Regions from separate parts of the Arthrobacter sp. TB 23 genome, predicted to be linked through region 3. Evidence: riboswitches for the same ligand, from Rfam matches in the RefSeq annotation. Region 3 holds a riboswitch; each other region holds the start of a gene.
The links. Region 3 has a riboswitch for S-adenosylmethionine ahead of metX (homoserine O-acetyltransferase MetX). Riboswitches for the same ligand answer to the same signal wherever they lie in the genome.
Positions count from the first base shown of each region.

Region 1: another riboswitch for S-adenosylmethionine. It lies ahead of sfnG (dimethylsulfone monooxygenase SfnG); the one in region 3 lies ahead of metX (homoserine O-acetyltransferase MetX).
Region 2: another riboswitch for S-adenosylmethionine. It lies ahead of B384_RS0108725 (ABC transporter substrate-binding protein); the one in region 3 lies ahead of metX (homoserine O-acetyltransferase MetX).

Region 1 is NZ_ALPM01000077.1:11,410-21,719, forward strand. It holds gene B384_RS0111545 (DUF1990 family protein) at 47-574, opposite strand; gene B384_RS0111550 (MmcQ/YjbR family DNA-binding protein) at 561-956, opposite strand; gene B384_RS0111555 (DUF1206 domain-containing protein) at 1,017-1,844, shown strand; gene B384_RS0111560 (CoA-binding protein) at 1,858-2,274, opposite strand; gene B384_RS0111565 (ABC transporter ATP-binding protein) at 2,500-3,309, shown strand; gene B384_RS0111570 (aliphatic sulfonate ABC transporter substrate-binding protein) at 3,447-4,490, shown strand; gene B384_RS0111575 (ABC transporter permease) at 4,487-5,401, shown strand; gene acs (acetate--CoA ligase) at 5,392-7,344, shown strand; SAM riboswitch class I at 7,431-7,535, shown strand; gene sfnG (dimethylsulfone monooxygenase SfnG) at 7,542-8,687, shown strand; gene B384_RS0111590 (O-acetylhomoserine aminocarboxypropyltransferase/cysteine synthase family protein) at 8,687-10,018, shown strand; gene B384_RS0111595 (CoA-binding protein) at 10,015-10,310, shown strand, end outside.
Region 2 is NZ_ALPM01000063.1:60,128-70,437, forward strand. It holds gene B384_RS0108715 (ABC transporter permease subunit) at 1-473, opposite strand, end outside; gene B384_RS0108720 (ABC transporter permease) at 657-1,616, opposite strand; gene B384_RS0108725 (ABC transporter substrate-binding protein) at 1,622-3,292, opposite strand; SAM riboswitch class I at 3,389-3,477, opposite strand; gene B384_RS0108735 (VOC family protein) at 3,620-4,795, shown strand; gene B384_RS0108740 (hypothetical protein) at 4,899-5,435, opposite strand; gene B384_RS0108745 (hypothetical protein) at 5,663-6,496, opposite strand; gene B384_RS0108750 (DUF421 domain-containing protein) at 6,600-7,127, shown strand; gene B384_RS18380 (hypothetical protein) at 7,124-7,906, shown strand; gene B384_RS0108760 (class I SAM-dependent methyltransferase) at 7,963-8,724, opposite strand; gene B384_RS0108765 (alpha/beta fold hydrolase) at 8,829-9,527, shown strand; gene B384_RS0108770 (VOC family protein) at 9,683-10,093, opposite strand; gene B384_RS0108775 (DUF2277 domain-containing protein) at 10,174-10,310, opposite strand, start outside.
Region 3 is NZ_ALPM01000089.1:69,719-80,028, forward strand. It holds gene B384_RS0113005 (DMT family transporter) at 159-1,127, opposite strand; gene B384_RS0113010 (RNA-binding S4 domain-containing protein) at 1,233-1,493, shown strand; gene B384_RS0113015 (alpha/beta hydrolase) at 1,480-2,190, opposite strand; gene B384_RS0113020 (SGNH/GDSL hydrolase family protein) at 2,306-3,127, shown strand; gene metX (homoserine O-acetyltransferase MetX) at 3,142-4,275, opposite strand; SAM riboswitch class IV at 4,294-4,429, opposite strand; gene B384_RS0113030 (hypothetical protein) at 4,547-4,975, shown strand; gene B384_RS0113035 (VOC family protein) at 4,980-5,621, shown strand; gene B384_RS0113040 (CPBP family intramembrane glutamic endopeptidase) at 5,663-6,472, opposite strand; gene B384_RS0113045 (DeoR/GlpR family DNA-binding transcription regulator) at 6,503-7,303, opposite strand; gene B384_RS0113050 (class II fructose-bisphosphate aldolase) at 7,300-8,184, opposite strand; gene B384_RS0113055 (1-phosphofructokinase family hexose kinase) at 8,181-9,143, opposite strand; gene B384_RS0113060 (ROK family protein) at 9,140-10,102, opposite strand; gene B384_RS0113065 (SIS domain-containing protein) at 10,110-10,310, opposite strand, start outside.

The sequences.
Region 1 (10,310 bases), on a different contig from region 3:
GGGGGCGCTAGCGGATTCGGATGCCCGCGGATCAGGGGCCCGGAAGCTAGCTGGCCAGCCGCTGCGCGGTGGAAAGGTACCGGCGGGTAACGAACTCCTGAGATAACCGGGCGACCGGTGCGCCCAGTTTGAAAAACCAGTTGGCGTGCTGGCTGAAGGCGAACACCTCGAAGTAGACGGCACCGTCCGGTTCGAGGACAGCCATAAACGCTTCCTCACCGCGCTCCGGGTGGCCCGGCAGCGTGCCGTACCCAAAACCGGTACGCTGGGCCCCGCCGTCGTCCTCGACCGGGTCCTCGGTCCACACCACCCGGCACGGTGCTGGCAGCCGCAGCGGGCCGACGCCGAAGGCGGGAACCACGTCCCGGCCAACCGCAGCCCGTCCCTGGCCCGGCGGAACCCTCAACCCGGCGCCCCGATGCAGCTGCCAGGACAGAATCCCTTCGGCGAGCCGGGCGTAGGCCGCATACCCGGTTCCGACCCGGACCCGCCGGTCCACCACCCGGTACCCGGGCGGGGATTCGTTCCGCTGGCTCAGCCCGAGCGGCTCATACGTGAAATCAGGTTTTACCATCTGCTGCCAATCTGCTCCAGCCGAGCGTTTCGCGATCCCGTGCCGGCAAGGAGGCCACCACCAGATCGTAGGAATCCTCAATCATGTCGCGGATCATCGCATCCGGAAGGTTCCCGGTGCATGAAACCCCGTTCCAGTGGGTCTTATTGAGGTGGTAGGCCCCAACAATCTCCGGGTGCGCGGCCCTCAGCTGTTCGGCAAGCTGCGGCTCGCATTTCAGGCTGACCGACAAGTTGGGAGCGGAGAGGTCGGACAAGGCAAACATCTTTGCCGCACCGCCCGCCGCCCTCACCTTAAACACCGAGGCCAGGGGACCGAAGGGGAAGTCCTCGAAGGCACCCGGCAGTGCCAGGCAAAACTCCCGCAGAACAACTCCATTCATGGGCCGAGCTTACTGCCAAAGAATGGCAGGATAGGAGAAAACCAACCGCAGGAGCGCACCATGGGCGAGGCAAAACGCCAGGCTGATAAGGCAGTGGACACGGCCGAGGACGTATCGGATTCCAAGGCCTTCGAGATCGCGGCACGCGCCGGCTACATCGCTGCCGGCCTGTTGCACCTTCTGATCGGCGTCATTGCCCTCCGGGTGGCCCTGGGAGGATCCGGCAGTGCCGACCAAAGCGGTGCGATCAGCGCGCTCGGCGACGGCCCCGGCGGCGCCCTGCTCCTCTGGGCTTGCGCCATCGGATCTATTGCGCTTGCCCTCTTTATGCTCAGCGAAATCTTCTTCGGGGCCCGCGGCATGAAGGACTCCGACAAGCTCAAATTCCGCGCGAAGAACGGCGCCAAGGCGATCACCTACGGTGTCATCGGCGGAACGTTCGCCACCTATGCGTCGGGTGGCAGCAGCGACAGCAGCGAAAGCACCCAGAATCTGAGCGCCTCCCTCATGTCCAACCCGGCGGGTTCGGTCCTGCTGATGGCGGTCGGGGCGGGTGTGATGGTGGTTGGCGGGTACTTCGTCTACAGCGGGGCCACCAGACACTTCACCAAGAACCTGTCCGGGTTGCCCGGCCACGGTGCCAGGACCGCGGTCATCCGGCTCGGCATGGTCGGTTATATCGCCAAGGGAGTGGCGCTGCTGGTGTTGGGCCTGCTGTTTATCGTGGCAACGGTCAAGAACAACCCGGAGGAATCCACCGGCCTGGACGGGGCCTTGAAGTCCCTGCAGGGTCAGCCGTACGGCGCCTGGATTCTGGGGGTCGTCGCCGTTGGTCTGATCGCCTACGGTGTGTTTATGGTGATCCGGTCCCGCTACCAGAAGATGTAGTCTGCCGCCGTCGTCAGCGGGCGAGGCGTGGCGCTTCGATGGCCGGGCAGGTGTTCATGACGACGTCGAGCCCCGCCGCCCGCGCGCGGTCAGCGGCCGCCTCGTCGATGACCCCTAGCTGGAGCCAGACCGCTTTCGCGCCCACCTCGATGGCCTGATCCACCACCGCTCCCACCTTTGAGGAGTTCACAAAGCAGTCGACGACGTCGATGGTCCCGGGGATATCCGCCAGTCGCCGATAGCCGGTGCGCCCATGGACGTCGTCGCCCTTGAGACTGACGGGGATCACCTCCATCCCCAGGTGGTCGATCAGGAACCGTGAGACTCCGAGCGCAGCGCGCCGGGGGTTGTTGGAGAGTCCGACCACCGCCCAGCGGGCGGGAGTTGTGAGGAGCGTGCGGATCACTTCAGGATCGTTGCTGTGTGCCATGGTGGTGTGCCCTTTCGCTGTAATCGGTCGGATTGTTACGCCAACACTTGCGGAGAACCCGTGCACAGGAGTTTAGTAGTGCTTGACCATCCCGAGCGGCTGAGAGACCTGGATCGATGAAGCCGCAGCAACCCTGGCCATCCGGCTGACCATCTGCAGCACGTAAGTGCAGCGGCCAACCGGTGACAGTAGGGTGCTACCGCCAGGACCGATGGAGTTAATCCTATGACCGTTCTGGCATCACCACAGTCAACCACTGTGCCCACCAAACAGGCACTCAACGTCACCTTCGCCGGCCTCGGCCGAAGCTTCGGTGCCGCCTCCGATCGGCGGACCGTCCTGCGGGACATCAACTTCGAAGTGCACGCCGGCGAGGTCCTCGCCATCCTCGGCCCGAGCGGCTGCGGCAAATCCACCCTGTTGCGGGCTGCCGCCGGGTTGGACTCCCTCAACGCCGGGTCCGTCCTGATTGACGGCACCGAGGTACACGGCATCGACGAACGATGCGCCGTCGCCTTTCAGGAACCCCGGCTGCTGCCCTGGCACACCCTGCAGGCCAACGTCGCCATTGGTCTGCCCAAGGCGTCGAGTGCCAGCGTGGGTAAAGCCAAAGTAGCCGAGCTGCTGCAACTGGTCGAGCTTGCTTCGTTCGCCAAGCACCGTCCGCGGGAAGTCTCCGGCGGAATGGCACAGCGAGCCTCATTGGCACGTGCCCTGGCCCGCAACCCCGGCGTACTCCTCCTCGACGAGCCGTTCGGCGCCCTTGATGCTCTCACCCGGATCAAGATGCAGGATCTCCTGCTCGACATCCACCGAGCCCAACCCACCACCGTGCTACTGGTCACTCACGACGTCGACGAGGCGCTGCAACTGGCAGACCGCATCATCGTCCTGGGCACCGACGGCAACCTGCCGGGCGCCACCATCACCGAGGTTCTCACCGTCCCCGGCGACCGCCCCCGCGACCGCAACGCGGCCGACCTCGGCCGAATGCGCAGCTCCTTGCTCGCCTCCCTGGGAGTCACCGGCCACTAGGCCGCACCTTCCCCTGCCCTCCGGGTTTCTCTTTTCACCCACCCCTGCACGGCCTGCGCGCTGTGTCACACCGTACCCACCCTTTTGTTCGTCTCACCCAACTCGTCTCAGACGACCCGTCTCACCGAAGGACACTCATGAACCGCCAACCAGCACCCCACCCCCGCCGCACCTTTCTGGGCGCCGCGTCACTGGCCGCCGTCGCCTCCCTCGCCTTGACGGGATGCATGGCCGGTGAGGACGCCGACGGCGCGGCCGCCCCCGCGGGCGGCGAACTGAACATTGACTTCGCCACCTACAACCCGCTGTCCCTGGTGATCAAGGAACAGGGGTGGCTGGAGGACGAGTTGGCGGATGAAAACGTCACCGTCAACTGGATCCAGTCCGCCGGGTCCAACAAGGCGAACGAGGCGTTGCGCGCCGGAGCCATCGACGTGGGTTCCACCGCCGGTTCCGCTGCCTTGCTCGCCCGATCCAACGGCTCCCCGATCAAGACGATCGACATCTACTCCCAGCCGGAATGGTCGGCGCTGGTCACGAACGCTGACTCGGACATCCAGGAGATCGAGGACCTGCGGGGCAAATCGATCGCCGCCACGAAGGGCACCGACCCCTACTTCTTCCTTCTGCAGGCGCTCGAGGCCGGCGGCGTCGATCCCTCCGAGGTCACGGTGCAGAACCTGCAGCACGCCGACGGCCGGGCCGCCCTCGCCAACGGATCGGTGGACGCCTGGTCGGGCCTCGACCCGATCATGGCCTCGGCCGAACAGGATGGGGCCACCCTGTTCTTCAGGGACATCGACTTCAACACCTACGGCTTCCTCAACGCCACCGAAGACTTCCTGGCGGAGAGTCCCGAGCTGGCCCAGACCGTCGTAAACGCCTACGAGAAGGCCCGCGAATGGGCCATCGAGAACCCCGAAGAGACGGCCAAGATCCTCGCCGAGGTGGCAGGGATCGACGTCGAAATCGCCAACGCGGTCATCATCGACCGCACCAACCTGGACGTTGACCCCATCCCGGGTGACGCGCAGCGGGCTGTGCTGGAGAAGATCGGTCCGGTGTTCGTCGAATCCGGTGACGTCTCCAGCCAGGAACAGGTTGACGAAGCGCTCGACACCCTCTTTGAAGACTCCCTGGTACGCAACGCGGATCCCACGGCGATTGAGGCCTCCTCATGACCCACATCGGGAATCCGTACGTGACCGGGAACAGCGTCACGGGCGTGAGCCAGACTTCCCTGGAAGCCTCCGGCTCCACCGTGGCAACGGCAGACGCCACCCAGCCGCCGCCCGAACGGGGCGGACCGGCACATGGATGGTCCCAGACCGGCCCGCTGCGGCGTGGCTGGGTGCGTCTGCTCCTCGGGCTGATCCTGCCCGGGCTGATCATCACCGTCTGGCAGCTGAACTCCGTCACCGGCCTGTTCAGCGCCGTCCAGGTGCCGCCGCCCGCGGCGGTGCTCAATGCGGCAGTCGAACTGATCCAGCGCGGCGAGCTGTGGACCCACATCGGCATCTCCACCCAACGGGTACTGCTGGGCTTCACCTTCGGCGCCGCCCTGGGCCTCGCGATCGGCTCACTCGTCGGGCTGTCCCGGATCGCGGACGCGCTGCTCGCTCCCACCATCGGCGCCTTGCGTGCTGTCCCGTCCCTGGCCTGGGTGCCGCTGCTCATCCTGTGGATGAAGATCGGCGAGGATTCAAAGATCACGCTGATCCTCATTGGCGCCTTCTTCCCCGTCTTCACCACCGTGTACCTCGCGCTACGGCACGTGGACCGGAACCTGGTGGAGGCCGGCCGGGCGTTCGGGTTGAAGGGCTTCAAACTGCTGACCACGGTGCAACTCCCGGCCGTGATTCCATCAGTGTTCTCCGGTCTCCGGTTGGGCCTCGCCCAGGCGTGGCTGTTCCTGGTCGCGGCTGAACTGATTGCCTCCTCGCTGGGGCTCGGATATCTGTTGAGTGATTCACAAAACAACGGACGGGTGGACAGGATCTTCCTGGCGATCATCCTGTTGGCGATCATCGGCAAAACCACCGATGCCCTCCTGGGGATCGCCGAGAAGTGGGCGGTCCGGCGATGGGCGTGAGCCTTCAGGAGGCCGACCCCCTGACCGAGACGGACCGCCTGGCGTTCTGGGAACAGCAGGCGCGCCGGCTGGACTGGGCTGCCGAATGGACCACGGCGCACAGCTTTCAGCCAGCCCGGCCGGTATCGGGTGGCGCCGACGGGCAGCTCACCGTCCCGGCGATCGAGTGGTTCGCGGGGGGCCGCCTCAACGTGGCCCACAACTGCGTGGATCGGCACGTGGATGCCGGGCTGGGCAGCAAGGTCGCACTGCATTTCGAGGGTGAGCCCGGGGACCAGCGAACGGTCACCTACTCGGACCTGCAGGAGGAGGTGTCACGCGCAGCCAACGCCTTGCTGAACCTCGGGATCGGCAAGGGCGACCGCGTGGTGATCTACCTACCCGTGCTCGTGGAAACGATTGTGGTCACCCTGGCGTGCGCGCGAATCGGGGCGGTGCACTCACTGGTGTTCGGCGGATTCTCTGCTGAAGCCTTACGCTTCCGGGTTGAGGACACCGGCGCCAAACTGTTGGTCACAACTGACGGGCAGTACCGGCGCGGCGCAGCGGTGCCGGTCAAGACCAACGCCGATCAGGCCGTGTCCGGTTCCAACAGCATCGAACATGTTCTGGTGATCCGCCGGACCGGCAGCGACATCGAGTGGACCGAGGGCCGGGACGTCTGGTGGCATGACGCAGTCGGCGCCGCGGCCCCGCATCACGCTGCCGAGGCGTTCGACGCCGAGACTCCCCTGTTCATCATGTACACCTCCGGCACCACGGGTAAGCCCAAAGGCCTGGTGCACACCTCCGGTGGGTACCTGACCCAGGCGTCGTGGAGTTTCGACTACCTGTTCAGCAACCCCGATCCGTCGCAGCGGGACCAGGACGTCCACTGGTGCACCGCCGACCTTGCCTGGGTGACCGCCCATACCTACGAGATCTACGGTCCGCTCTCCAACGGCGCCACCCAGGTGATCTTCGAGGGCACCCCCAACACCCCACATCCGGGGCGGCACTTCGAGATCATCCAGCGTTACAAGGTGACCAGCTATTACACGGCCCCCACCCTGATCCGGTCGCTGATGGGCTGGTTCCCGGACGGCGTGCCTGCCAGCTACGACCTGTCCTCGATCCGTCTCCTCGGCACCGTCGGTGAGGCCACCAACCCCGAGGCCTGGCGCTGGTTCAGGGAGCACCTCGGGGCTGGCACCGCACCGGTCGTCGACACCTGGTGGCAGTCAGAAACCGGCGCCACCATCCTCTCTCCCCGCCCCACTGACCCCTCGTTCAAGCCCGGTTCTGCCTCCCGCGCCCTCCCCGGCGTGAGCACCCGGATTGTCGACGACGCCGGAAACCCGGTACCCACCGGTGAGCAGGGCCTGATCGTCGTGGACCGCACCGGACCGGCGATGGCGCGCACCGTCTGGGGCGACCCGCAGCGCTACCTGGATTCCTACTGGCGAAAGTTCGCCGCCCAGGGCTGGTTCCTGGCCGGTGATGGGGCCAGGAACGACGACGACGGCGACACCTGGATCCTCGGCCGGGTCGACGATGTGCTCAACGTGTCAGGCCACCGGCTCTCGACCATCGAGATTGAATCGGCCCTGGTTGCTCACCCGTGGGTGGTCGAGGCCGGCGTCTGTCCGGTCTCCGATCCGCGGACCGGCCATGCGATTGCCGCCTTCGTGGTGCTGGCTGCGTCCCACGGGGCCGGCGCGCACGCGGCGGAGGAGGTGAGCCGGGTCTTGCGGGACCACGTCGCGGCGGTGATCGGGCCGATCGCCAAGCCGGCCGCCGTCGTCGTCGTCGCGGACGTCCCGAAGACCCGGTCCGGCAAGATCATGCGCCGACTCCTGACGCAACTGTTCGAGAACACAACGCTGGGTGACACCACTTCCCTGCAGAACGAGGCGTGCGTGCCCGGCATCGCTGCCGCACTGGCCGCAAGGGCGTCACCGTGACCCCGCCTGTAAACCCCACCGGAGGGACAACCCGCAACGGAGAGCAACAATGTTGGTCGACCGTGAGAGGACTGTCACACTGGTGGGGACCATCCCGAGCGGTTGAGAGATCTGGCTCATTGACACCGCAGCAACCCTGGCCACTGCCCACGGCAGTGACATTAGGGTGCTAATGCCAGGCACGATGGAGGACCACTATGGCTATTGACCTTTCCCAACCCCTGAAGTTCGCGTACTGGGTGCCCAATGTGAGCGGCGGCCTGGTGGTCTCCACCATTGAGCAGCGCACCAGCTGGGACTTCGAGTACAACAAGAAGCTGGCCCGCATCGCGGAGGACGCCGGCTTCGAGTACGCCCTCTCGCAAACCCGGTATGCGGCGTCGTACGGCGCCGACAAGCAGCATGAGGCGACGTCGTTCTCCCTGGCGCTGCTCGGTGCGACCGAAAAGCTGAAGGTGATCGCCGCCGTCCACCCCGGTATGTGGCAGCCCGGAGTCCTGGCGAAGTTCATCATCACCGCTGACCACATCTCCGGTGGTCGGGCGGCGGTGAACATTGTGTCCGGCTGGCTGAAGAGTGAGTTCACCGGGTTCGGGCTGCCGTGGCTGGAGCACGACGAGCGCTACGTCCGCACCGAAGAGTTCATCAGGATCCTCCGCGGCCTCTGGACAGAGCAGAACTTCTCCCAGGCCGGCAAATATTACAACATCACCGATTTCACCCTCAACCCGCCGCCCGTCGACGTGCCCGGGCGTCCACACCCGGAAATCTTCTTCGGCGGCAACTCGACGGCGGCGCAGGCCACTGCTGGCCGGGTGGCCGACTGGTACTTTTCCAACGGCAAGGACCTCGAGGGATTCAAGGAGAATATCGCCGGCGTGCAGGCCTCAGCGGCCGACGTCGGCCGCCACCCCCGGTTCGGGCTCAACGGTTTTGTGATTGCCCGCGATACCGAGAAGGAAGCCCGCGAGACGCTCCGCGAGATCGTGGCCAAGGCCCACAAACCGGCGGTGGAGGGGTTCCGGGGCGCAGTGCAGGAAGCCGGGGCCTCGACCAAGGACGGCAAGGGCATGTGGGCGGACTCGTCCTTCGAGGACCTGATCCAGTACAACGACGGCTTCAAGACCCAGCTGATCGGCACCCCCGAGCAGATCGCCGAGCGGATCGTCGAGTACAAGAAAATCGGGGTGAACCTGATGCTGACCTGCTACCTCCACTTCCAGGAGGAGGTCGAAGCCTTCGGCAAAGACATCCTCCCCATCGTCCGCGAACTCGAAGCGGACCTCGCCCGTAAAGAGGGCCTAGATTTCAATGTTGACAACCAGATTAAGGCAGGTGTCTGATGGCTGATCGCAGCTTCGGTTTCCGTACACGCGCTCTTCACGCGGGTGGCACCCCCGACTCGGCCCACGGCGCCCGAGCGGTACCCATCTACCAGACGACCTCGTTCGTGTTCAAGGACACGAACGACGCCGCCAACCTCTTCGCGCTCCAAAAGTACGGCAACATTTATTCGCGGATCGGCAACCCTACGGTCGCCGCGTTCGAGGAGCGGATCGCGTCCCTGGAGGGTGGCATCGGGGCGGTCGCGACGGCGTCGGGCATGAGCGCCGAATTCATCACGTTCGCGGCCCTCTGCCAGGCCGGGGATCATATTGTCGCCGCGTCGCAGCTCTACGGCGGCACGGTCACCCAACTCGATGTGACCCTGCGCCGGTTCGGCATTGACACCACCTTCGTCCCCGGCACGGATCCCGCTGACTATGCTGCGGCCATCCAGGACAACACGAAGGCCGTCTACGCGGAGGTGATCGCGAACCCCTCGGGTGAAATCGCCGACATCCAGGGGCTAGCGAAGATCGCCCACGACGCCGGTGTGCCGCTGATCATCGATTCCACCCTGAGCACCCCCTACCTGATCCGGCCCATCGAGCACGGCGCCGACATTGTGATCCACTCCGCCACCAAGTTCATCGGCGGGCACGGGACCACCCTGGGCGGCGTCGTCGTCGAGGCCGGAACCTTCAACTGGGGTAACGGCCGGTTCCCCACCATGACCGAGCCGGTCCCGTCCTACGGCAATATCCAATGGTGGGCCAACTTCGGCGAGTACGGCTTCCTGACCAAGCTGCGCACCGAGCAGCTGCGGGACATCGGGCCGTCCCTCTCCCCCATGTCGGCCTTCCAGCTGCTGCAGGGCGTGGAAACCCTGGCCCAGCGGATGGACGAACACCTGTCCAACGCCCAGGCGGTCGCCGAGTGGCTGGAGAACGACCCGCGGGTGGAGTACGTGAACTTCGCGGGCCTCCCCTCGCACCGGCATTTCGAGCGGGCCGCCAAGTACCTGCCGCAGGGGCCCGGGTCGGTCTTCAGTTTCGGGGTGAAAGGTGGTAGGGCGGCAGGGCAGAAGTTTATTGAGTCGCTGCAGCTGGCCTCACACCTGGCCAACGTGGGCGATGCCCGCACCCTGGTCATCCACCCCGGCTCGACCACGCACCAGCAGCTGTCCGCCGAGCAGCTGGTCACGGCCGGCATCCCCGAGGACCTGGTCAGGATTTCGATCGGACTCGAGGACCTGGACGATATCCTGTGGGACATCGACCAGGCACTGGACCTTGCCACTGCAACTCCGCAGGGCTCAACACCTACTCCGCACGAGGGAGCCACCGCATGAGCGCCGATCTGGAAACGGCACGGACCTGGGAGGGCCCGTCCGCCCCTGAACGACTCTCGCTCCTGCGTCACGCCAAGTCGGTGGCGATCATTGGGGCATCGGATAAGCCGTCCCGCGCGTCGTACTTCGTGGCCACCTACCTGCAGTCGTCGTCGCCCTATCGCTTGTACTTCGTGAACCCGGTGGCGAAGGAGATTCTGGGGCAGCCCGTCTACGCGTCCCTGGCCGACCTACCGGAGGTCCCCGACATCGTCGACGTGTTCCGAAAGCACGATGATCTGCCCAGTGTCCT
Region 2 (10,310 bases), on a different contig from region 3:
AATGAAGCCTCGATGAAGTCAAGATTGCGCACCCTCAACACCTCTGATCGGACCACTCGGGCGAAGGAGGCGACCGAGGCGATGCCGATGCCGACGCCCAGCGAAATTGGCCCGGGGGAGAAGGCGGTGACTATGACGAGCGAGATGAGAAAGCCGGGCACGGCCAGCAGCACGTCCACCAGCCGCATCGCTGTGGTGTCGGCGGCCCGTCCCGCGGTTGCGGCAATGATCCCGACGAGCGTGCCCACCACCAGACCGATGAGGACCGCGAGCCCGGCGGTGAGGAGGGTCTGACGCGTACCGAACACCACCCGGGTGAAGACGTCCCGGCCGAGATGATCGGTGCCGAAAATGTGGTCAGCGTCGGGTGCACGAAAGTTGTCGCCCGGCACCCCGTCGAGTGGGGAGAACGAGGTGAACAGGTCGGGAGCGAGCGCCCAGGCGGCGACGACGGTCAGGGGCGCCGCCGTCAACCAGAGGGACGGGCTACGAAGCGGTCCGCGCCGTCGTCGGGCTGACGGCACAGGAGCGGTCTCGGGCACCGCCGCCCCGAGGCCGGGATCGCCGTTCCTGCCTGGGCCTGGATCTGCAGTCAGTACTGGAGGGGGGAGATTATTGGTGGTTGGCACAGGGAAACCTTTATCGAAGGGAGGTCATCAAGCAGCAAGGGCCCGGGGGGCGCCATCTCGACTGCTGGTGAGGATGCGGGGATCAAGGAGCGGATACAGGAGGTCAACTGCCAGGTTGACCACCACAAAGATCGAAGCCGTCAGGAGCACCAGTCCCTGCACCAACGGCACATCCTGGGTGGTGACTGCCGTCAGGACCACTGACCCGAGACCCGAGCGGGCGAAGACGGTTTCAGTGATCACCGACCCGGCGAAAAGCGTTCCAACCGTGATGCCCATGATTGTCAGGGCGGGACCCGCAGCGTTCTTCAGCGCGTGGCGGAAGAAGATCCAGGACCGTGAGGCACCCTTCGCCCGGAGCACATCTATGAAGGGCTGGTCATAGACGTGGTTGATGCTCTTGAGCAGCACCTGGGCCAGGGGAGCGGACACGACAGTGGCCAGTACCAGTACCGGGACGGCGAGGGACAGAAAGGAACCATCGGGGAACAACGACATGACTCCCCAGCGGATGGAGAGCAGATCGAGCAGCACAAGACCGAGCCAGAATGCTGGAATGGCCGCGAACAGGGGAGGCACGTTCACTAAAACCCGACGGATCACCGTCGAACGGGTGAGTGTCGCGGCGCCGACAAGGGAAACGGCGATGAGTACCGCAGTGATGAAGGCGGCGCCGGCCAGGGCGACGGTCGACCCGGCGACCCCACTGATCCGGTCCCACACTGACTGTCCGGAAGCCAGCGAGTACCCGAAATCACCGGAGAAGAGCCCCACCAGCTGGTTCAGGTATTGCGTCAGCAATGGCTGGTCATAGCCGTACTGACTCTTCATGGCGTCGATCGCTGATTGATCGACCGCTGAGTCGGCGGTCAGGAAAATTGTTACCGGATCGCTGGGCAGAAGCTGTACGGCGAGAAAAACCGCAGTGTAGGCGAGCCACACCACCAACAGGGCCTGACCTATCCGTTGCAAGAGATAGCGGATCATGAACGCTACCCGCCGGTTTTCCAGGCACCCTGGAATACCGGGGCGGTGCCGGACGTGAATTCAATCTGGGTCCCGCTGTGGGCACCGTAAACCTGGACCTCGTCCCAGAGCACCAGGGAGTAGGCCTTATCCACCACCAACGCATACTGTTCGTCGGCCAGCAGCTCATCGCGCTCTTCGAGTGAGGTTGCCGCACGCTCGGCCGCGAAGATAGCGTTGAGGTCTTCGTCGCTGGTGTGCGTCATGGTGTTGTTTTCCGGCTCGAAGATCGGGCCGAGACCGCCGTAGATGAACTGTCGGGTGCCGAAAAACTCCACCGCTGGGTCAGGCATTGCTGAGGCGAGAAAGGTGTTGTCGCCGGCGCGGTTGTTGAGCTTGACACCAATCTCACGCCACTGCTGTTCAATCAGCTCGAAGGCCGGTTTGATGACAACCGAATTGTTGGAACTAGTGACGGTCACCTCGAGTGCTATTCCGTCTTTGGCCCGGATGCCGTCGGCCCCGACTTTCCAGCCCGCCTCGTCGAGCAGCTGCCGTGCTTCCTCGGGCTGGTATTCGAGTTCTTCGGACAGGTCGGTGAAGCCGGGTGCCCGGTGGTTCAGGACCGAGGCAGCCAGTTCGTAGCTGTCGGACAGGACGGTGTCCTTGAGACTTTGCCGGTCAATACCAATCTGCAGGGCCCGGCGGACGTTCTCGTCGGCCAGCTTCCCGCTGCCGACCCGGACCGCGGCCATGTTCACTGTCAGGTCCACGCCCTTCGCCGGGAGAACCTGATTACCGGTCGCAGCAAGGGTTTCCTCATCCACCGGCTGGAGGCCCCTCACCAGGTCGACCTGCCCCGACTGGACCGCCCCAGCACGATGGGCGACCTCCGGCAGGTATTTGACGACGACCTTGTCGAGGTACGCGTCACCCTGGTTGTCAGCGGTTTCCGGCGCCCAGGCGTAGTCCGGGCGCTTGGCCAGTACTACTTCCTCATCAGGCTTCTCGGACTCGAAGGTGAAGGGTCCGGACCCGGATATCTGGGAGATGGCTGATTGCCCTGCCGCATCCAGCTCAAGTGTTGCGGGGGACACCAACCCGGCGGTGACCGAGGTGGTGGCCCGCAGGAAGTTCGCGTTGGGGGAGGACAGCGTCACCAGCACCTGATCAGCACCGATCACCTCGGCCGACTCGTACCCGGCGAAGTCCACGTTCGGTTGAATCTGGGCCGCCTCAATCCCAAAGCCCTGGGCGTCGAGGTTCAGTTTGACTGCCTCGGCGTCTACCGGGGTGCCATCACTGAACGTCACATCGGGTCGAATGGTGAAGGTGAACTCGGTTGCGTCTGCGTTGGCGGAGAACTCGGAGGCTATCCAGGGGACAATCTCACCCTGGTCGGCGTCGAAATACGTCAGGCGGTCCAGGACGCTGTTGAGGACATTGGACTTTTCATAGAACCTCGCGGACTGGGTCTGCCAGTTATTGATGGGGGTCACCTCGGCATATACCAGGGTGCCGCCCTCGACCGGCTGTCCACTGGCCACATTTTCACCCGGAGCGGTAGTGGCGGTCGAACCGCAGGCGGTGAGCGCCACTGCCGTAAGGCCGATGAGCGCCGCTACCCGCAGGGACCGCCGGCGTGGACCGGGGTTGGGCGGTAGGACGTTGTGGTGTGAGACGGTGCGGGAAATCATGTCGATCCTCTCAGTCGTGATCGAGGTGCCCTACCCACGCACGCTGAAGCATCTGACCGCCAGGAATGGGGTCGACACCAACGGGGGATAAAACTTTCTCCATCGGTCCTGGCAGTAGCACCGGCCCCGAGGGGTGGTTGCTGCGGCTTCAACGAGCCAGGTCTCTCAGCCGCTCTGGATGGTTGTTCAGTCCGGGGGAGCGATACCCTGCGGACTACGGCGATCTAATCGCATAATGATGGGGCGATCAAGAAAGTCCTGATCTGTACGACTTCCGACGCAACATTCAGCATTGGCAGGCCGGTGCAGGTGGGTATACATTTCGGTATGAGAGAGATCAGCACGGAGTGGCGGGTGATCGATAACGTTGCGACGGCATGGTTCGACGCGCGTTCGCTGACCGTCGGGGCGGCGCTGGCCGGACGCATCCTGGAGTTGACACCCGGGGTCGGGACCGATCTGCGCAGGACCGGCGTCCGAGTGCGCCTCGACTCGGACCGCCACGCCGAGACAGTATCGGCGGCTGCGCAGGATCTTGGGCTAACGGCGAACCCTGCCGTGCTGCAGCAACTGAGCGTCGTCGTCGAATCCCCGAATCCGTCTGGGGTGAGGGCATTCTGGCAACGCGTGCTCGACTACGCGCCTGCTGACAACGGCGGTCTGGCGGATCCGTTGCGGCGCGACCCCGCGCTACGGATCCGGCAGTCGACCGAGCCGCGGCCGTTGCGAAACCGCATCCATCTGGACGTGGTGCGGCCGCCTGCGGAGGTCGAGCGGGCGGATCTTGGTCCCGCCTCAGGACCGTTCGAAGTCCGTCACACCGACCCCGACGGCAACGAGGTAGACCTGGTGCCTGGCGCGGCGCTCGGCGGGGGAATCGGCACAGCCGACTGGCAGACGGTGTTCAGCGCGATGGCGTGCTACCGCACCACCTCATCGACCCAGCAGCGAGACCTGACCACCGCAGCAGCGGCCCTGGCCGATAACACGGGCTTCCCGCTGCTCATCGATTTACGCCCCGGGCTGGTGATCTTCGACAGCGGCAAGGACCAGTGGGAGGGCGCCGCCGACGGTCTCGACCCCGATTTCGCCCACCTCGCTGGGGGACTGCAGACCGTGGCACGCGAACTCGGAGCCACTGCGGATCACGGGCTGCCACGCTTCCTCCAACTCTTCTTCGACGCCGCCGACGTCGAGGCGGTTCGTGCGTTCTGGGTCGCCGCACTCGGATACACCCGCGACCAGCGGGCCGGGGTCAGCGACATCCAGGATCCGCTGCAGCTGAACCCCGTGTTGGTATTCCAGGAGATCGACGCTTCCGAAACCGATCGCCGTCGCCAGCGCAACCGCCTACACGTCGAGCTTGACGTGCCGCCGGACCTTGCGCAGACGCGCCTCGCCACCAGCGTCGCTGCTGGTGGCAGGCTCCTTGACGAATCCGAGGATCACTGGCTGGTCGCCGACCCAGAAGGCAACGAGTTGGTGATCGTCAGTAGTTCATAATCTTCCGTCAGGTTGGCGGTAAAGGGAGTTCCCGGATCCGCTGCTGAACTCTTCACACAAACGCCGATAATCTACATTATGTCAACTAACGGATAGCTGGTGGTCAGAAACACGAGTCTTTCGTCATGGTCATTTTGATTCGCGCGTCAGAGACGTTGGTGTCCGGCCACTGCTCAGAGCGCACCTCAATTCCCGATGCAGTTCCCTGGCGGACACCTGCGGCGATTGATACTGCGGTCACCACATTAACCTGCTCCCCTGGGCCGATGACGTAGCCCTCAGCCGGTTCGGCCCGGTCCAGTATGGCTTGAACCTCAGGGTCCTTTGTTAGCGTCGAGCTCACGCCGAGGGTAGTGCCTGGGCCTGACTGCATCGGAATAATGTAGGCGTCCTCCACCACCATGTCCTGAGCATCCAGCAGCTTCACTTCCGTGACGGTGACCGGCTGATCTCCGTTGTTGGTGATTATCTCACCGACGAGGGTTTTCCCCTCGCTTGGCGGCACATCCACGAAGCACATTTCGTCGGTGCCCCCATCAGTGAGGACGCTGGAATATCCCGGGCTGACGGAGCAGCCCGCCCCTGCCATCAGGAGGGCAAGTGCGAGCAGGGTGGTCGCGCTGTTTCGCTTCGCATGCATTCTGTCCTCGGTTCAGCGATTCTTGCGGGGCTTCAGCAATTCCACCGACCCTGCTGGAATAATCTCAATCTCGGCCCCAAGCCCGGACGCGCCGCACTCGAAGCTAAACACTCCGAAGTCGCTTATGCAAGAGGTAGATCGACTCCGCCACGTGATCCCCAATGGCGAGCAACCCGGGCGGACCTGTGACCCCGGCGCCGTCGTAGCTCGACAGATAGGAGCCGGCCTTAGCCGATCGTTGTGCTCGTCCCGTCGGTGCTATCCAGGACATAGACCACCTCGGCGGCGTCCGGCCACCCTTCAAGGAGGCCTTCGACATGATCGCCGCCTTCCTGGTTCGTTACCTCTGCTGTGATGTGGTCAATCATGCCGTCGAGGACTTGTACGAGCACCTGATGTGATGCGCCGTCCGGCCCAATGAAGCGGGCCCGCACCGGATATACCTGGTTGTGTGGCACAGCGCGGGGCAACCCTTCCGGGACCTTGAAGTATGCGGTGCCTGTGAACTCGTCGTCCCAGTAGACCTCCTCGGCGGCATCCAGCTGGGCGCGGAGTTCCTGAGCCCCTCTTTCCTCGCTGGCGCTGAGGATGCCCCTCACCAGTTTTCGAACTTTGCTGTCCAGCGGCCGTACCTGTTCGGACTGATCCTCGAGCATGGCCAGGAACTCCCCCCTTCTGGCTGCAGCACGATCACCAACGAATCCGGCGGCGATGAACGCTGCCGTACCGGCGGCAATCCATCGTCGCGGGTGCTGGATCCCGACCTGGCGCAGCTTGTTCTCCAGTCGCAAATCGATAGCCTCAGTGGTGTCAGCGAAACGAAGCGTGGCAGCTCCTGTAACGACCCCGGCCAGAGCCCTGAGCGGTAGCCGCTTGCCGCCGATCGTAACGCCAACGTAGAGCCCCGACACTACGGCCGAGACCACCCGCATGACGCGGCGCTGCTGTCCGTCCAGCCTGGAAGGATCGACGAGCGTGACGGCGCCCATGACGGCGGTTGACGCGACACCGAAAGCTGGTGACGCCGGATCGACGAGTGAATAGCGTTTCTCATTGGTCATGGGTGGTCCTCTCGAGGCGGGTTCTTCACTGGGATCGAACAAACCCCACGTCCCCTACCGCTAGCCTGCTGCGATGGCACGAGCCGTATGAAACGATCTCTACATGTGGTTTGAATCGTGGGATCAGATTATCCGAGTACTCATCATTGGATCGGTATCATATGCCGCGCTGGTGGTGCTCCTGCGGGCGTCGGGCAAACGTACCCTTAGCCAGCTCAATGCTTTTGACTTCATCGTCACCGTTGCCCTGGGATCTACACTTGCCACCATCCTGCTCAGTGCTGAGGTCTCCTTCGCCCAGGGACTGACTGCACTGGTGCTACTGGCGTCGCTTCAGTTGGTGGTCGCCGCTATGTCGGCACGTTGGCCCCGAATACGTTCGTTGGTCACGGCCAAGCCGGTTGCCCTGGTCCTTGGAGGGCAACTGCAGGCTGACGAACTGCGCAGAAACCGTCTGACGGAATCCGAGGTACGTCAGGCAATTCGCACCGCTGGCTCAGGAGACCTATCTGACATTGCGGCTGTGATACTCGAAACCAACGGCACCCTCAGTGTCATTCCTACGGACAAAATCGGTAGCGGATCCGCGCTCGACGAAGTCACCAATTGGCCAGGTGCCGGTACGCCATGACCAGCCCCCATGACGGAGTAGGCTCCGACTCACCGCTTGGGGTACGCCTGCGATCGGCCGAAGAACTGGCGCGGCGGCTCGACAAACCGATGGGCATCCTGGGCATCATTTTCCTGTTCATAGTGCTCGGACAGGTGCTGGCTGAGGATCCGACGCTTGTCCTGGTGTTCAGTATTGTCGGCTGGCTGTTCTGGGTAATTTTCGTGGGTGAGTTTCTGTTGCGAGCCTACATCGCCAGTTTCAGTGCCGCGTTCTGGCGGAAGAACTGGTGGCAGGTAGTTTTCCTGCTTGTCCCGTTCCTCAGATTTTTTAGGGCGCTGCAGGCGTTCAGGATGTTGCGGGCGGCTCGCTTCGCGCGGTTCGGCGGAATCCTCTCTGCCAGCGTGCGAGGCTCCAGATCCGCTGGCAGACTGCTTTCCGGCAGGATCGGCTGGCTTGCGGCAGTGACAGCGGTAGTGATTCTTGCCGCTAGCCAATTGCTCTATGCCACCGGGTCCCACGAGTCCTACACCGACGCCTTGTTCGAAGCCTCGATGGCAACAATTACCGGTACCGGGATCACTCCGACAGACCATTTCGCCCGCGCACTCCAGGTGCTGCTGGCCATCTACTCTGTGGCGGTTTTCGCGACCCTCGCCGGTTCCCTCGGAGCGTTTTTCCTCAGGGACCAATCTCCCACGGTGGAGTCCGGACAGCCGGCCGACGGCGCTCCCCCGCTTTCGGAAGATAGTGCCCAGAAAAGTGGCTCATCCCCGGCTAAGTGGTTGCGCGACCGCTAGTGTACTGGTGCACCACTCTTGTGTGGCCCAGGGGGTCCAGGGGCCACTTGTGACCGTCACCCAGCACGCGCCCGGACTGCCCACGCCGTCGCGTCGATCATAAACGGCGGTGCGGGAAGCAGTTCGGCGCAGGCCTTCCGGAGATACTCCCGACCCGTGGGGTCCAGCCCGTTCATATAATCACCGGCCGGCCCGACGCCGAGAGTGAAGGGCTCCCACCAGCCGGCGAATGAGTCGAACTCCACCCGCACGCTGAGACTCCCCTGCTCAATCTCGTTCAAACCCGCGGCCTCGAACAATTCGGCCAGGTGCCCCTCAGCGGTCCCCGCACGCCTAGCCTCTGATGCCGTGGGTCCGCCGACCTCCTCGACGGCCCGCCAGAAGGTGGCCAGCGGTCCGCGGCCGCCAGCGTTATCCCAGACACACGCTGCCACTACCCCACCGTTGCGCGTCACCCGGCCCATTTCCCGCAGGCCCGCCACCGGATCGCTCATGAAGTGAACCACCAGCTGCGCCAACGCGATATCGAACACGCTGTCAGGAAAAGGCAGCTCCTCGGCTGTGCCGGGACGGATGTCGACTCCGGGGAGCCGGGTCCGCGCCGCAGCAACGAACGGCTCTGACGGGTCGACCGCCGCAACCAGGCCAGCGCCCACCCTAGATACCAGCCGGGCCGTCAGAGCTCCGGGGCCGCACCCCACGTCGAGGCACCGGAAACCAGCTCCGACGTCAACCAGCCGGACAAACTCTGCAGCCAGAGGCACTGAGTACTGGCCCATGAGCCGGTCATAGGCGTCAGCTGCTACGGTGAAACTCACCCTCCCAACCTACTCCGACGGCCGTTACGCCGGTAGGGGCGAAGCGGCTCCGGTTCCGGGCGTCAATGGTTGCCGGGAACCCCCACCGGGCGTAAGGTCCCGTCATGGACATCATTCTGGTTCCCGGTTTTTGGCTTGACGCGTCGTCATGGGATGACGTGACTCCCCCGCTCACGGCTGCTGGACACCACGTCCATCCGCTCACCCTTCCCGGCCTGGAAGCCAAGGATGCGCCCCGGGCCGGCATCGGCCTCCGCCAGCACATCGACGCCGTCGTGGCCGCTATCGATGCAGTGGACCGGCCTGTGGTGCTGGTCGGACATTCGGCGGGCGGTGCCATCATCTACGGCGCTATCGACCAGCGGCCCAACCATGTGCTCCGCGGGATCTATGTGGATAGCGGACCGCTCGGCGAGGGCGGCGTGATCAACGACCAGCTGCCAGCGGACGGCAATGAAATCCCGCTCCCGGCCTGGGATGTCTTCGACGCTGAGGACCTCGTTGACCTCGACGACGACGTCCGGCAGGCGTTCATCCGCCGAGCTATCCCGCAGCCCCTGGGGGTGGCCACCGACCAGCAGCGGCTGGTCGACGAAGGCCGCTTCAGGGTGCCGGCGACGGTTATCTGCTGCGAGTTCACCTCTGAACAACTTCAGCACTGGATGGATGCGGGCGATCCGAACGTTTCCGAACTGACCCATATCCACAATGTCGAGTATGTCGATCTGCCCACCGGTCACTGGCCCCAGTTCACCCGGCCGGCGGATCTCAGTGCGGCGATCCTCGCCGCCGTCGACCGCTAGGCTATCGCCGACCGCCACCTCAGGCCAGAAAAGTAGTGGCCCTGCAGGTAAGCGGTAGCGCAACCACTCATCTGCAGGGCCCCCACTTTTCTGCGCAACTGGGTTCCGCGCAACTGGGTGCTGCGCAACACCGGTGCAGGGAGAGTCCCAGAGCGCTAGGAGCCGTTGATATTGACCAGCCAGGCGACCCCATACTGGTCTTTGCACATGCCGAAACTGTCTCCCCACGGTGCTCGCTCCATCGGGACAGTCACCGTGCCGCTGCCTGATAGTTTGTCCCAGTAGCCGCGGAGCTCCTCCTCGTCCTCGCCGCTCAGCGACACCGAGAAAGTGTCCCCTTCCGTGTACTCCATGCCGGTCGGGATGTCGGCGCCCATCAGCATCAGCCCACCTTCAGTTTCGAGCTGCCCATGCATGATCTTTTCCGCATCGGCCGGGTCCTGGGCCGCCTGGAACTCATCAAAAGTGCTCATGGTCAGCTCGCCAGCGAAGACCGACTGGTAGAAGGTCATGGCCTCCCGGGCGTTGCCTTTGAAATTGAGGTACGGATTGAGTCGGGTAGCCATGGTGATCTCCTTCGATTCTGACGGAAGCTAGCAGGTGCAGGCCCGGGGCCTGAGCGGCGCTCCTACCAACCCGGTTGGAGTCAGCCGGTGGCGGCAAACCGTTTGGCAGACCGTGCCTTGTGTTTCTCGGCTTCAACCTCTCGGTCCTTGGGCGGCGCGGTGGTGACGAGGTCCGCGAGCAGATGCGCTGTCACATGGGCTATGCGTTCGACGGCGG
Region 3 (10,310 bases):
TGGTCCCGGTGAGGGGTTCCAAAACAGGGGCTGGGTGCCTGCTCGAATCGAAGGTACAACCTTAGCCTACCGAGGCGTATCGGCTGCCGGGGTGTATCGGCTGCTCCGGTCAACTACCCGGGTCAACTGCCCAGGTCAAGGCATCTGGGGTCGGCTGATCAGCGTACCCGGAGCGCCCGTCTCGGCCAGGGCAAGGTGGTCAGCACAATGGCGATGAGGGTGAGGATGGGGCCCGCCACGGTGGCGAGTTCCACCACGGTGCCCGGGGTCGGGAAGACCAGGTCGAGGGCCAGGGAACCGACCAGCTGGCCTGCGATCATCCCCAGACCGGTGAGCAGGACGCCGAGGCTCCGGACCAGCACCGCTCCCAGCCCGATGAAGACGCATCCCAGCGGACCGCCGAGGTAATACCACCACTCGGCGGGCAGGGCCGCGCCCGGCCCGGCGATGAGAATTTTGATCAGCCAGGCGAGCAGCAGGACCGACGCCCCGGAGATGAAATTGATCAGGGTGGCGATGATTGGGGTCCCATAGTGAACCGACGCGGTGCCATTCATGGCCTGTTGGAAGCTGATGAGGAATCCGGCCAGGATCGGCAGCAGCACCGGTATCAGCCAGCTGCTGAGGTCGCCGGTGGCACCGAACCGGGGTGACACCGCCCAGACCACGGCAGCGACGGCGAGCGCCGTGCCAATTAATCGCATCACGGTCAGCGGTCGTTTCCCTGCCGGCCCGATGCCTGCACGGTCGGCGAGCAGGCCGCTGAGGGTCTGGCCCATCACTGCCGCTACCGTGAAGAGCGCCACCCCCAGAACACCGATGGTCAGGGACTGGGAGAAGACAAAGAACGCGCCGATGGTGCCAGCGGCAAGATAGATGGGCGGGAACCGCCGCTCCCGCACCGAGGGAAGTATCTGCCGGAAACCGGCCCGCCCCCGCGGCAGCACGAGGGTGATGATCACCATCAGGACGAGGCCGGTGCTGAAGCTGACCAGCGCTGCGGCAACCCCATCGTTGAGGTGTGTTCCGAGGGCGCCGTTGATTCTCCCCTGCAGGGGAATTGCCACGCCGGCTGAGACGGCGAGCAGCAGGCCGAGGAACAGGGGAAGCCGGGGGTGGTGTGACACCCATTGATCCTATGGCAGGCTGGCCCGTGCCCTGGGACCAGTCGAACGGATCAAGAGATTCGGAGCCATGCCGCTGAGACCGGCAGGGTCGGGCAGAATGGAGCCATGAACCAATCCCCAGAAAGCGACCCGACCGTCGGCCACACCATCCCCATTACTGATGACATGATCCGGCTGGGTCAGCTGCTGAAGCTATCCAATCTGGCTGAGGACGGCGCACAGGCCAAGGAGCTGGTGGATAACGGCCTCGTGAAAGTCAACGGGGCCATCGAGGAGCGCCGCGGCGCGCAGCTCCATCCAGGCGACGTGGTAACCGTGAATGGCGCCTCGGTCACTATCACCCGTGAGACCGCTAACGGCGGTTAGGCTGCGGTTCAATCCCGAAAACTGTCAGCTCGAGGAATTCCTTGACGTGGGCAAGCTCACGCATGCTGATGCTGTGGGCGATGCCCGCATACAGCACCTTGGTGAGGTTCGTGTGTGCGACAGCCCAGCGGTGAGTGAATTCAATCCGGTCGGGAGTGATCACCGGATCCTCCTGATCGCGCCCCCAGAAGAGCGGCACCGGGTGCGCTGCGGCGTCGTCGTCATTGAAGAACTGGCTGCCCTCGGCTGGCACCACAAACCCTGAGAGCCCGACGACGGCGGTGAAGTCGCGGGGGCGGTGACGCAGCAGAGTGGTGGCGACGGCCATTCCCATGGAGAAGCCGAGCAGGGACACGCTGGTATGCCCGGCTTTCACCGAGTCGAGCCAGCCGGCTACCTTGGCGACGGTGTCAGTCACCAGATCCACCGAGTATCCGGTGTCCTGGGTGAGGGGGAACCAGGTAAACCCTGGCCCCATCGCGTGGGGGGCCCGTACGGAGGCGACCGTGAGGTTGGGCGGCAGATGGTCGACTAAGCCCATGAGGTCTTCCTCATTGGCAAGATGTCCGTGGAACATGACGAGCAGGGCGGTACCCTCGCGTTCCGCCGCGGGGCGCGACCACAGGACCACGGGATCCCAGGCAGGCGCGGTGGCGTGATCGGCGGCTGGCAGGTGGGGTGATTCCGAAAGAGTCATTGACCTAGTCTTTCACGCGCGGAGGGTCGCGTTCAGTATCGGTCTGTAACAGGATAGAAGGATGAACCGGAACCTGTACCTGACGCCCGACACCCCGGCCGATCCTCACGACAGCATGCCAGAGAGCAGCGTGGCGAACAGTATCCCGCATCCGTGGACCCGCTATGTTGCCCTCGGTGACTCATTCACCGAGGGCATTGGTGACCCGAATCCCGAGAGCGTGGGCGGTAACAGGGGGTGGGCCGACCGGGTCGCTGAAGAACTCAGCAGGAGCCGGGAGGATTTCGCGTATGCCAACCTCGCCGTTCGTGGCCGGCTGCTGCACCAGATCGTGGACCAGCAGGTTGCACCGGCTTTGGCCTTGAAACCGGACCTGATCACCATCTCGGCTGGCGGCAACGACCTGATCCGACCGGGTGGCGACCCGGACCAGCTGGCGGCCCGGCTGGACGGTGCCGTTGAGGCGCTCAGCGCGGATCAGGCGACGGTGGTCCTGTTCGCTGGCCCCGACGCGAGAGATTCGGTGCTGGGCAACTTCAGGTCCAAGACGGCAATTTTCAACGAGAACCTGAGGATCATCGCCGCCCGGCATGACGCCCTGATCGCAGACATGTGGGCGCTCCGGCAGCTGGTGAACCCGCAGATGTGGGATGGAGACCGGTTGCACTTTTCCCCGCTGGGTCATCACACCATTGCCATGATGGTGCTGGAAACCCTCGCGGTACCCCATTCCCTGACGCCGCTCGAACCGCAGCCGCTGCCCCATCAGAGCTGGCGCGCCGCGCGGACGGAGGACCTGGTGTGGGCGAAGGTGTACTTCGTCCCCTGGGTGCTGCGCCGGCTCCGCCGCCAGTCCTCGGGCGACGGGGTACTGGCGAAAAGGCCCGATGCCGCTCCGATCTTTGGCCCCGGGATGCCCCCCGGCGTCGGCGGCTAAGCCCCGGTCATTCACTAGTGATCGGTGTAGAAGGCTTCCCGCAGGCGTTGATCGAGCTGGTGAATCTCGGTCAGGAAGGCGTCGTGGCCGATCGGTGAGACGATCGTGTGGACGGGCACCTCCCCCGGCAAGGCCTGTGCCAGGGTGTGGGACTGGCTGGGGAAATACAACCGGTCCGAGTCAACCGCTGCGATGAAGAACTCGGCGGTGGCATCCCGCAACGCCAGGTGCAGGGGACCGCGGTCCCGGCCGGCATCATGCCCCATAAGTGCTTCGGTCAGCACCAGATAGCTGTTGGCGTCGAACCGTTCCACCAGCTTGCTGGCTTGATGGTCAAGGTAGCTTTCCACCTGAAATCTGCCCCGGGCTGCCGGGTCCGACGAGCCGAAGGGTGTCTCTGCACCCTGTGCCGCCCGACCGAAGCGGTGCTCCAGCTCCGGCTCGGACCGGTAGGTGATGTGGGCGATGCGCCGGGCCAGCCCGAGCCCGGCGACCGGGCCTGTGCCCGGGTAGTAGTCCCCCGCGGCGAATCCCGGGTCCAACCGGATAGCCTGCAGCTGCGCCTGGGCGAAGGCAATCTGCTCTGCCGAGCTTGCGGCAGTGCAGGCGATGACTGCGCACCGTTCGACCCGCTCCGGGTACACCAGAGCCCACTCCAGGGCCCTCGCGCCGCCGAGCGACCCCCCGATCACCGAATGCCACCGATCGATTCCGAGCGCATCAGCCAGGAGGGCCTCAGCCCGGACCGAATCCCTGACCGTGAGGTAGGGGAATCGGGAGCCCCAGGGGACGCCGTCGGGGTCCCCTGACGCAGGTCCGGTGGAGCCATAGCAGCCGCCGAGCATATTGATGGATACGACAAAATACCTGGTGGTGTCGATGGTTTTGCCGGGGCCCACCAGCTGGTCCCACCAACCGTCTTCGGTCGAATCGCCGCGGGCAACATGGGAGCTGCCGGTCAGTGCATGCTGAATCAGGACGGCATTGGACCCATCGTCGTTGAGGGTGCCCCAGGTTTCATAGGCGAGCGTAATCTCGGGCAGGTGCCCCCCGGTTTCACAGGTGAAGGGGCCCAGACCGAGTGAGCGGACGACGCCGTCAGGTGTCACCTGGGCCCGGTCCTGTTGTGCGGTGTGAATAGTTGTCACTGGTATCGCCCACCTCGGAATCCGCGCTTGCGCCGGACACCCTGTCCGCCGCCTGGTCGTCACCCGGGGCACCCCACCGCGAAGGAGGGTTGCCGTCCAGCAAGCCGGGGCTTGGTGGAGCGGGGTGTTCCGCTCCGTGCTGGCACTCGTGACCTGTTCCTAGATAACCCGAAAACGCAGCTTCGACGCAAATATGTGAACGTCCGTGTATCTGAAAGTCCGTGGCAAAAAAGACCCTGATCTACCCCCAGCAGCCCGATAAGCTTGCGCCATGCGGATCCGCCCAATCGATCTCGTCGATGTTTTTGTCTACCTCGTCGTCCTGGGTCTGTTCATTCAACTGTTTCCCGCGGTGATTTCCGAGACGTTCACCCTGGCGTTGCTGACCGCTGCGCTGCTGAAGCTGGTGCTCGAACTGGTGATGCGGGTGAAGAAGGCCCTGTTGACCCGCGTCCGTACGGCTGAGCGGGTTCTCCCCCGGGTGATCAATGGTGGGGCCCTGCTGCTGGTGCTTCCCGGAAGCAAACTCCTGGTGCTCCAGCTGGTGGCGTTCCTCTTCGGCGATGCGGTGTACCTGGGTGGCTTCTTCCAGGTCACGGCGCTGATCATCGTTCTGATGGCTGCCCGGGGTGGCGTGAGACGCCTTTTCGTCGGTAAGGGTAGCCTAAGTCGAGACACAGATCACAAAGTGCCAAACTAGGGCCATGCGCTTGGACCATGTCTCATATGCTTGTGAACCCGACGGCCTCGTAGCAACTGCGGGGAGGATCGCCGATGCCCTCGGCGTCGACCCGGTGAAGGGTGGTGTGCATCCCCGCTTCGGCACCAGGAACATGATTTTCCCGATGCTGAACGGTCAATATCTCGAAGTTGTTGAGGTGCTGAACCACCCGGCTTCCGACAAAGCTCCCTTCGGCCAGGCGGTTCGCGCCCGGTCCGAGGCTGGCGGCGGCTGGATGGGTTGGTGTGTTGCTGTGGATGATCTGGCCCCCTTCGAGGAACGCCTCGGTCGTAGCGCCGTCCCGGGCAACCGCAAATTTCCTGACGGTCAGGAGCTCACCTGGCAGCAGATTGGCATCAAGGGGCTGATCGCTGATCCCCAGGTCCCCTATATGTTGCGGTGGGACGACGGTACTGAGGCCCTGCACCCCTCACAGGCCCGACCCGCTACAGTGCGCCTCGATTCGCTGACCATTGCAGGGTCCCCCGACCGGATTGCTGAATGGCTGGGCACGCCGGCGACCGAGCCGCTCGATGAGGTTGTTGTGCAGTGGGTGGCACCCAATGGCACTCCCGGCATCATGTCCGTGACCTTCCAGACTGCCAACGGCCTGGTGGAAATCTAACTGCACCCTTTCGTGTGACCGGCCGGCAAGTTGCCACGCGACTAGTCGCCGATACCAATCGCCGATCCAAAGAGGGCGAAGCCTACAAACCCGGCGATATCGAGCAGGGCGTGGGCGATGACCAGGGGCATCACCCGTTTGGTCCGGGTGTAGGCATATCCAAAGATCAGACCCATCAGGACATTGCCGATAAACGGCCCGAAGCCCTGATACAGGTGGTAGCTGCCCCGGAGCAGGGCACTGGTGATGATAATGACCGGCATTGACCAGCCCAGCTGCTTCAGCCGGTGAAACAGGTATCCCACCACAATGACCTCTTCGACCACTGCGTGACGCAGCGCCGAGAGAATCAGGACGGGCACGGTCCACCAGTAGGCGTCGAGCGCAGCGGGCTCGATTGCCGTCGTGATCCCCAGCGCACGCCCCGCCGCATAGACGCCGAGCGTGCCGACCCCAATGACCATCGCCAGGCCGAACCCCAGGCCGAAATCGACCCGTGGCCGGCTGAAAGTGAATCCCAGGGTGCGGAACACCGACTTTCCCGGCTCCGTCAGGAGGAAAAGCACCAGGAACACCGGAACCAGCGCGAAGAAGATGCCGAGCAGCTGGTAGGTGAGGTCGAAGTACTGGCGGTCATTCAGGACCGGATTCAGCCGGGTAGTCTGCGCAGCGAGCGGCGCCTGGCTGAGCTTGTCGAGCAGGTTGACCACCGCGTAGACGGCCGATTGCCCGAGGGAAAGTCCGAGCACAATCGCTATCTCGGCGGTGATCCGCCGACGTTGGACGGGGGCCGACCGGTTGACATCGTCCGGCGTCGACGTCGTGGACGCCTTGGGTATCTCGGTGGACATGCCAGCCATCCTAGTGGGCGATCCTTGGGGCTAGTCGGCACCCAGCTTCGGGGCGACGATGACGGTGGTCCCATGCTCTTCGAACGACCGCCGCTGAGCGGCGGTGATTCCTGAGTCGGTGATCAGGTTGCTGAAGGTGTAGCCGGTCATGGTCGCGAAGCATCGGGTACCGATCTTCGACGAGTCCGCGACAACGTAGGCCTTGGCGGCGCGTTTGGCGACCATTGCGTTGACCGCGGCTTCACCCTCGTCGCTGATGGTGGGCCCAACGACCGGGTCCAGCCCGTTGACTCCGACAAACGCCAGGTCGAGGGCCACCCGCTGCAGCACCGCGTCAGCATACGAACCCACCAGTTCATAGGAGCGGGGGTTGACGATGCCACCGGTGACCATGATTTTGAAGTTGGGCCGGACAGCGAGCTGGGCTGCAATGTTGATGGCGTTGGTGACGACAGTAAGCGTTGGCTTGTTTGACGGTTCCATCAGGTCGCTGCGTTTGCTGAGCGCCGAGGCGATTGCCGTGCTGGTGGTCCCGCCGCAGAGCCCGATCACCGCTCCCTTGGGGATGAGGTCGCTTGCGGCCTGCGCGATCGCGCGCTTCTGCCCGGCGTGGACGTCCTTGTTGTAGCGCCCGGGCAGATCGTAGGCGACGGTTTCGATGGTGGCCCCACCGTGTGTGCGGGTCAGCAACCGCTGCTCCGCGAGGCTGTCCAGGTCCCGCCGGGCGGTGGCCGGAGAGACTTTGAGCTTGCTGACTATTTCGTCGACTTCCACCTGGGTGGCTTCGGAGAGTAGGTCAAGGATGGCGCTGAGCCGTTCCGCGCGTTTCATCCCGCTGGCCCGTTCCCGTTGATGGTGGCTGCCGCAGCGACCGGGCCGGCAGTAGCGAAGAGGGTGAGCAGGCGTGCGGTTTCCGATTCGATGGCAGCACGCCCGGCCCCGATATACTTCCGCGGGTCGACGATTGTCGGATTGTGGTCCAGGTACAGGCGAACGGCCCGGGTAGAGAGGCTGTTCAGGTGCGTGGAGACATTGATTTTGGTCATCCCGGCCCGGATCGCCGCAGCGATAACGTCGTCAGAAACCCCCGACGACCCGTGCAGGACCAGCGGCACATCGAGCACTGAGTTCAGGGCCGCGATCAGGACCAGGTCCAGTTCGGCGCTGCGCTGAGTCATCGCGTGGGAGGAGCCGACGGCGACGGCGAGCGCGTCGACACCCGTGGCCGCCACAAAGGCGGCGGCCTCCCCCGGGTCCGTCCTGACGCCCGGCGCGTGAGCGCCGTCCTTCCCGCCGACCTTGCCGAGTTCGGCTTCCACATACACGCCGCGTTCCCGGGCGTAGGTGGCCACGCGAGTGGTGGTGGCAACATTCTCGTCGAAGTCCAGGGCGGCGCCGTCGTACATCACCGATCCGAAGCCCAGGTCCACCGCGGCGAACGCCAGCTCAGGATCTTCAGCGTGATCCAGATGCACTGCGACCGGCACCAGGGCGGCGCGGGCGATGGCAAGGGTGGCGAGAGCGATCGGTTCCAGCCCGCGATGGTAGTTGACGCAGTTCTCGGAAATTTGGAGAATCACGGGCAGCCCCGCCGCTTCGGCCCCGGCCACCAGCGCCTCGGCGGTTTCCAGCTGGATGACGTTGAACGCGCCAATCCCGGTTTCCGCGGCTGCGGCCGCAGCCATCAGTTCGCCTGTCGGTGTGAGGGTCATGCGCGGGACTCCTGCTCGGGTAGGTGGTGCTGGTTGACGGTAACTGCCGGTTCCAGGTCCGGGTAGCTGGGGTGCAACTCGCCGGCGGCTGGCATCAGGACCGCGGCGGCCGACCACGCGACGGCGAGCCGCAGCAGGGTTTCCGCGGAGGTGATGCCGGCAGCGAGTACGACGGCGAGCGCCGCTACCGCCGCATCCCCAGCCCCCGTCGGGTTGCCGTCCACCCGGGGTAGCGACGCCTGCTGGGGTGGTTGTCCCGTCCGGTACAGGTACATGCCAGCCTCGGCGCAGCTGACCACTACGGTTCCCGCGCCGCGGTCCAGCAACATCTGGGCGCCGTCGGCAATGGTTGCCGCTCCGGTCGCTTCCAGAAGTTCATGGTGGTTGGGTTTCAGCACATCGGCACCAGCGTCAGCCGCGGCCAGGAGGGCAGCGCCGGAGGTGTCGATGATGCACGGAATTCCGTGCGCTTTTGCCTGGCGGACCAGTGCTGGATAAAAATCGGCTGGCGCTCCCTCTGGCAGGCTGCCGGCTCCCACGAGCACCCCGGCGCCAGCGAGGTTTTCTTCCACCAGCCCAGTCAGGGCATTCCATTCGGTGGCGGCCAGCGGTAGTCCTGCTTCATTGAAAATGCTGGTCTGCCCTGCCTCCCTGTCGACAAAGGCCATGCTCCGCCGGGTGGCCGCCGCCACCTCGGTCAGGGCGTAAGGCACGCCGCTGGCCGAGAGTTCGGAGCTGAATTCGGCGCCGGCTGCCCCCCCGACGGGCGCCACGGCGACCGCCGGGTACCCGGTCTGATGCACCACTCTTGCCACGTTCAGTCCCTTACCGCCAGCCCGCTGCAGCGGCGCCGAGACGCGGTGGGAGGCTCCGGGAATGAGCCGCGGGACCGCATAGGTCAGGTCGATGGCCGGGTTCGCGGTCACCGTGAGGACGTGGCCGCGGAGGTGCAGTGTCATGGCGCGTCCAGCAGGCCGCGGGCACGCAACGCTGCCCCGATGAGTCCTGCATCCTGACCCATCTGGGCCGCGAGCAGGACGGGGTGACGATGGAAGGAAAGGTTCTGCTTGACCCGCAGGCGCAGCGGATCAAGCAACGCAGCACCGGCCTGGGCCAGACCGCCGCCAATGACAACCGCCTCGGTGCCGAGGATCGCCACCAATTGGGCAATGCTGAACGCCAAAGCGGTGATGGCGTCATCGATTACCCGGCGGCCTGCCGGGTCCCCAGCAGCCGCTGCGGCGAACACCTCCCGGGCGCCGGGCACGGACTGCCCGGTGAGTTCGGAGTAGCGGCGGGCGATTGCACCGGCCGACCCGATGGTTTCCAGGCAGCCCCGGAGGCCACAGGTACAGTCCAGGCCGCCCGGCACCTGGGCATGGCCCAGTTCGCCGGCATAGCCGCCCCCGAGGACCCGCTTACCGTCGCAGAAAACGGCACCGGCAATACCGGTGCCAACAATGATCACCACGACGTCGTCCAGCCCGCGGGCCGCCCCAAAGCGCATTTCCGCGTCTCCGGCGGCGCCGACGTCGTGCGCGTAGCTGACCGGCAGACCAGTGGCGCGCCGCAGCCGGTCAGCGAAGGGAAAGTCCCGCCACCCCAGGTTCGCAGAATAGATGCCGACGCCGTTGACCTCATCGACCAGGCCCGGCGCGATCAATCCGATGGCTCCGATGGTCTTCGCCGGCCAGGCCGCCCGATACTCGGCGAGCAACCCGGCCGACCGCTCAACGATGCTTTCGCCCGGCACCCCGGAGCTGGCCGGGGTGGCAGTGCGTCGGATATCGGCCAGGGTCCCCGCAGGATCTGCGAGTGCCGACTTCAGATCGGTGCCACCCACGTCGATGGCCAGCACCAGGTCTTGGCCGGGACCGGTGGCTGGCTCCGGCGTCGCCGTTGGGTCGATGGTGCTCACGCCGGGACTACGAATCGTTGGTGGCTGCGGAGTCGAGAATGACCGAGCGGGTCAGGTTGCGCGGCAGGTCAGGATCCAGGCCCCGTGCCCTCGCCCGCTCCAGGGTGATTTTGTGGATCAGGGCGAGATCGGCCAAGGGGTGGCGCCCAGTGTAGACATAGTCGGCTCCGGTGGGGGCGACGTCGTCGGCGAGGCCAGGGATGTCAGC